One region of the Neobacillus solisequens genome, then DNA from elsewhere that is predicted to be linked to it. Evidence: riboswitches for the same ligand, from Rfam matches in the RefSeq annotation. Region 1 holds a riboswitch; the other holds the start of a gene.
The links. A riboswitch is a leader RNA that binds a small molecule or an ion and turns the genes downstream of it on or off. The one in region 1 is predicted to bind cyclic di-GMP.
Positions count from the first base shown of each region.

Region 1 (3,173 bases):
GGGCAGATAACGTCCCATCAACCGTCCGTGCCGTCCATCCATTCAAATCCATTTTAGTGTAGAACATGCCGATATTCACCATTGGTTCAATCGTGAAAACCATGCCTTCTTTAATCCTGGCACCTTTTCCCGGCAGTCCGTAATGTGGAACATCCGGCTTTTCATGAATGACTGAACCAATCCCATGACCAATGAAGTCTCGCACAACTGAAAATCCTTCGCTCTCTACATAGGTTTGGATTGCATGACCAATATCACCAATTCGATTACCTGGTACAGCTTGTGAAATTCCACGATAAAGGGCCTCTTTTGTCACACGCAGCAGGTGATCAGTTTCCTCAGACACCTTTCCAACTGCATAAGACCATGCAGAATCTGCCAAGGCACCATTGTAATTCACCACCATATCAACCGTCACAATATCCCCTTCATTTAAAGGTTCCTTTCTCGGAAAGCCGTGACAGATTTCATCATTTATACTGGCACAGGTGGCATATTCATAGCCCTTATATCCTTTTTGCTCAGGGGTTGCACCGTTCTGACTCAGAAACTGTTCAACAAATTGATCAATCTCCCAAGTACTAATCCCTGGTTTAATCATTTTGGCAATTTCTTTATGACAAGCAGCCAGTATTTCCCCTGATTTTTTCATTGCTTCGATTTCTCTCGCAGATTTTAAAACAATCATTCTCTTCCCTGCCTTTTAGTTTATTTTTATGTAAAGAACAGATGAATGTGTGTATCATAAAAATTATACTTTCTGATACAATGGGTAACACTTTTAATATTAACGCTTGTGGTTGTTTTTTTCAAAAAACTTTCTAATTAAAATAATCAATACTAATGTTCACATTTTTGTAACATTCAAACGTTCTTAATATGGTACTTTTTTATTCGATTTGATAAAATAAAATTACTACTACTATTTACTAACATTATAGGTGGGTGAGATTTATGATTGGTGACCGCGTAAAACAATATAGGCTTGAAAAGAAGATGTCACTATCTGAGCTTGCCGAACAAGCAGGAGTTGCAAAGTCTTATTTAAGTTCTTTGGAAAGAAATTTACAAAAAAATCCTTCCATTCAATTTCTAGAGAAAATTGCCAGTGTATTAAACATTCCCATTGAACATTTAATCCATGAGCAAATAGATAAATCGGAGCTAGATCATGACTGGATGAACTTAGTAAAAGATGCCATGAACTCTGGTGTCTCCAAAGATCAATTCCGTGAGTTTCTAGAGTTCACAAAATGGAGAAACAAAAATAACTAAAATGGAAAAAGCATCCCGCAACGCCTTGCAGGATGCTTTTCTATGTACTTAAGCCGGTTAGGTGTACTTATGTCGGTTAGGCCATTCCATTTTGAGATAAAAATTCCCTTATTTCCTCAATCGAGATTCCTATTTCTTTCGCTTCTAGGATGAGTGCTAGCCATTCTTTGTCAACTGTTTCCAAATCTCCAACCGTAACATTCATTGTATCCTCTCCCAAAATACATCTTTCGTATTCCAGGCAGCCCGGCCATCATAGTAACTACATACCTTAGATCCTCGGCTTTGCGTCCCAGTCTTTCGACAGGTTTGCCTTTTACTGGTTATTTCGAATATCTAAAGAATTATATTTTCAGATAGCTTTTATAGGTAATTATGCATGCGAATTTATGAATATGTTTATTATATCTAGCCCTTTCTTAGCAATTTGTTATATTTTGTCATATATTTCAAATTATCGTACCACAAATTATTCCAAATTTCTACATTAGCAATTCCATTTTTATACATTTTAAATTTTGTCTATTTTATGACAATTCGAATATAATATAACCATTATATAATCAATATTGTGAATATTCAAAAGGTGGGAAGTAATGAATATGACGGTTATTCACATTCTAAACTTTTCAATTCCAATTGCCTTTATCGTCTTTGCCGGGTTTGCACTGGATCGATTGTGCAAACCGGCTAAACAAGAAGAAAAAGCCGGTGAAGAGTAAACTTCACACAGCTTGTTTTATTTTAATTTATCTTGAATTTTTAACTGGTAATTTTTAAAAATCGCAGAATTTGTATGTCCCCTACGTTTCGACATTAATTGATTAAAGCGTAAAAGTTTTTCATTTAATTTCTTTTGCATTTCGGCTTTTTCAATATTGTCGTCGCACCTTTTCATTAAATCTTCAATGGTCATCATTTCTTGCCGCAAATGATTCTCTTCTTCGGTGAAACCGGCATTCTTCAATAATTTATAGGCCATGCGCAATTCTTCGGGAATGTAGGATAAATCCTCTAGTTCCAATGGTTTTCCATACCCAGGTAGGTTATCAAACTCACCATCCCGATAAGCCTTCTTGATGCGGTCTTCTGAGAGAATATGAAACAAATCCATGCGTTTCAGCCTCCTTTTCACCTTTTCTACATTGTTATTATACCAAATCAAGCCCAATAGGTATTAATCATAATTATCATTCATTTCGGGAATGCTACAGAGGAAGCAACGAAAGGAGTGTTGAATGTGGGACGCGGAGAGCATTTCGGCCACAAGAATAAAAACCATCCTGGTGAGTTTCCTCAAAACAGCATGGTAGAAAAGCATGTAAAAGAAGCCATTGGCGATGAGGAATTAATTGTCACTCAAGAAGCGTTTAAAAATAGACTGGCGGAAGATGAGGAGCGAGGCGATACTGCCCGCTATTTCGATCAAAAAGACTAAAAGGCGTGAGTTCTCATTCACGCCTTTCTTTCATTAATGCAGACCTTTTTCCATACTTAAACTTCTAATAAATTTCGATATATCTGTTGTTTTTAGCCATTCTGCCATTTTTTCAATATCCTTCGAAAACACACGGTCTTGTTTGATGGAAGGAACTTGATTCCGCCCCTCTTCATAGAATTTCTTTGTATGAGTAGCCATTTTCTCAACGCCACGGTACTCTGTTGCTTCCATTGCACAAATTAACTCTATGGCCAGCACCCTTCTGGCATTCTGGATGATTTGATAAGCGTGTCTTGAAGCGATTGTTCCCATGCTGACATGGTCTTCCTGGTTAGCGGATGATGGAATAGAATCAACACTTGCCGGATGTGCCAATGTCTTATTTTCCGAAACTAATGAGGCAGCTACATACTGCATGATCATCGCTCCCGATTGGAGGCCAGGCTGAGGGCTCAAG
Region 1 is NZ_JBKFGJ010000011.1:202,963-206,135, forward strand. It holds gene map (type I methionyl aminopeptidase) at 1-688, opposite strand, end outside; gene ACI3K6_RS12425 (helix-turn-helix domain-containing protein) at 955-1,275, shown strand; gene ACI3K6_RS12430 (anti-repressor SinI family protein) at 1,352-1,480, opposite strand; cyclic di-GMP riboswitch class I at 1,513-1,599, opposite strand; gene ACI3K6_RS12435 (hypothetical protein) at 1,872-1,997, shown strand; gene ACI3K6_RS12440 (DnaJ family domain-containing protein) at 2,015-2,389, opposite strand; gene ACI3K6_RS12445 (hypothetical protein) at 2,516-2,713, shown strand; gene hutH (histidine ammonia-lyase) at 2,747-3,173, opposite strand, start outside.

Region 2 (3,173 bases), on a different contig from region 1:
TTCATAAAAATAATACGCTGATGTTGTACCATGAAGACGCCAAGTGATGCATTTTCTACTAGGTTTTTATAACGTTCTTCCGATTCCTTTAAGTGAAACTCCAATTCCTTTTGAGCTGTAATATCGATGTTGGTTCCATCATAACGAACAAGGGCACCATCCTCATCGATGACAGGAAATGCGCGATCCCGAATCCAGCGAACTGTGCCATTAGGTTGGACAATTCGGTATTCATATTCATAATCTTCTAAAACTTCCCATTTGCTGTCTATTTCGTCGGCAAGTGGCAGATCATCCGGGTGGATGGATTTTCTCCAAAGACCTTCTTCATTTAACTGCTCGGCCGTAAGGGAGCCGTAAATTTTCTCTTTTCCTCTTGAAAATAGATGGTCCTTATTAGGTGTTAACGACCAAATGGAGATATCAACGTTGTTCAGGATACTGTCTAATAGCTTTCGTGTCTGAATTAATTCCTGTCGCTTTTGACTATTCTGTTTTGAAATTGTGCTTACAAAGATATTAAAAACAATATTGACGATAATCAGTTCAAGAAATGAGATAAACGTATGTAGGTCGACTTTGCCCGTTTTTATGATCTCAACTGTCAAGAATAATAACGAACTAGTACAAATTGATAAAATGCTGTAATTAACACCTTTAAGTAATACGATTAAAGTGGGAGGGATAAGATAAAGTGCCCAAAGGGCATGATGAATATAATGGTCAGGCTTGCCGAGTAGACTGAGAATGGGCGGGATAAGGAATAGTAGTAAAAGCCTATTATTTTTCATAGATGCGTCACCGTCCAGAGATTTAAAAGAATTATACCATAGATTTAGGACCTATTACACTGTAATTGTCGAAAAATGTAACTGGGAAAAAAACTAACCATCTTAAAAGTACTTAATTTTCTGATCTGCAATGGTCAACGCCATTCACATTACCGAGAATAGTTCGTTGTTTCTAAGATTTCTTATGTAAAAGATCTTTGTATTCGCCCTCCTTAATTTGTGATAAAAGACCCATATTGTTGCGGTGGGTCGAATCAAGGTTATTAAAAGGAGAGCGAATACTGGTCAAATTATTTTTTCCTCTATAAAAAGCTTCCTCAATGCAGGCAATAATTGTTCAAAGTGAGGTTTCATAATAAAATCCTTCGCGCCCAATTGAATGGCCTCCATAATGGTAAATTTGGTTCCCCAGGCAGAAAAGACAACGACTTTGGCAAGGGGATTGATATTCATAATTTCTCTTAGGGCCAGCAATCCGTCAACATGTGGCATCGTTAAATCGAGCAAGACAACATCGGGTAAGAATTTTTTGTAAAGAGAAATCGCCTCACGTCCATCACAGCCCTCTGCAATCACATGGAAATGCTGCTCAATTGTTTTTCTGACGATATTCCGCATAAAGGCAGAGTCATCGACAATCAATGCAGTCCTCATAGTTAGTCCCCCCTTAATCATGTTAGTAGCTATATAGTTTGTAGCAGGATGAATAAAAAAGATGAACCTGAAGAAACTAGGTCCATCTTACTAACTAGTTGCTTCGGTAGCCCGGCTGCCGTAGCGATTCGCGGTAGGCCCGTAGCTTTGCGTCCTTATTTTTCAATAAGTTTGCCTTTATCGGTGAAGATTGATTGTTATCATTATTATAACAAAAAAATGAATGAGTGGACGATAAAAATAGGAGTATTCCACTATTTACTATTAGAACGTCCTGAAAAAAAACTGATTGGGATCTACTCGCCAATCAGTTTTTTAAAAGTTAATTTAAGTCAAGCTGTGTTTTTAATTCACTTTGGATTCGTGCTTTTTCCTCATCTGAAACGAGTCCGTAATAGATATTATTGATTCTTGTGCCTGTTTCTTTAACCGACATTTGCTCGATGTTGCTGCTTGTATCTTTATAATTTTTTTGGATATCTACCATTTGGTCAAACGTCAGGTTTGTTTTAACATTGTTGCCAAGTGCTGTGAAGATATTAGAAAATTTAGTTAAAGTACTTAGGCTTTTACCTTCATTAATGACCGCTTGGATAATTTCACGCTGTCTAATTTGACGGCCAAAATCGCCCCTTGGGTCTTCATGTCTCATTCTTGTGAAGGCTAATGCTTCTTCACCATTCAGGCTGACTTCACCCTTTGGAAAATGGTGGCCATTTTGTGTAAAATCAAGGTCGTTTTGCACTGTTACACCGCCAACGGCATTAACAATATCTTTAAAGCCTTCCATGTTTACTTGAACATAATAATCAATTGGAATATCAAGGAACTTCTCAACGGTATCCATGGACATTGGCACGCCTCCAAAAGCGTAGGCATGGTTAATTTTATCCTGTGTACCTTTTCCAACTATTTCAGTACGTGTGTCACGCGGAATACTTAACATTTTCACAGAATTTTTTTGAGGATTCACTGTCAATACAATGATGGTATCTGATCGCCCTCTATCGCCTTTGCGCTCATCGACGCCAAGCAGTAAGACGGAAAATGGATCCTTATTTGCGAAGTTTACTGGATTATCACGCTTTACTGTTTGTTCCCGATCGACTGGCTGATGCATCGTCTCAACCGCATTTTTAAAAGACTTATATACACTAAAGGCATACGCGCCGCCAGCAATAACCAAAATCAATAGAATAACACCCGTTATCTTTAGCCATTTCTTGCTTTTTTTCTTCGTCCGCATTCGACAAATCCTCCAGACTTTAAACAAAAATTTACAATCACAAATTATAATAACAAAAAAATAGGGGAATGGATATATCAATTTTTGGAATTTAATTGTTTTTTAGTTTTGTAGTTATAACTCTAAGTGCGTTAAGTTTTAACAGTTTGAAATGGGTTTCCAATATAATTTGTATTGGTTTAAGCTTATTTACTATTGATGACAGGCACCGAAGTAAGCTTATTTTTATGAATGGCTTTATTTTTATACATTTCCCGATCGGCAATTTCCAAAATTTCATCTAAAGAAATAACTGTTCCAGGCTTGTAATGGTAAAGACCATAGCTGGCAGAAATGGTGTATGGTTTTTCTTTTGTATTGTTTAGATTTTGGAAGTGACACTGGATGGTAGCCCACACCTGCTGGACCTGTTCCATTTGTTTTTGGTAAAAAATAACAATAAATTCATCGCCGCCATAACGGAAAAGTACATCTTCTTGGTC
Region 2 is NZ_JBKFGJ010000005.1:77,367-80,539, reverse strand. It holds gene ACI3K6_RS07410 (sensor domain-containing protein) at 1-791, opposite strand, end outside; gene ACI3K6_RS07405 (response regulator) at 1,077-1,445, opposite strand; cyclic di-GMP riboswitch class I at 1,548-1,631, opposite strand; gene tagU (polyisoprenyl-teichoic acid--peptidoglycan teichoic acid transferase TagU) at 1,768-2,691, opposite strand; gene ACI3K6_RS07395 (GGDEF domain-containing protein) at 2,877-3,173, opposite strand, start outside.
Region 2: linked by a shared signal. The riboswitch ahead of ACI3K6_RS07405 (response regulator) and the one ahead of ACI3K6_RS12430 (anti-repressor SinI family protein) in region 1 are both predicted to bind cyclic di-GMP.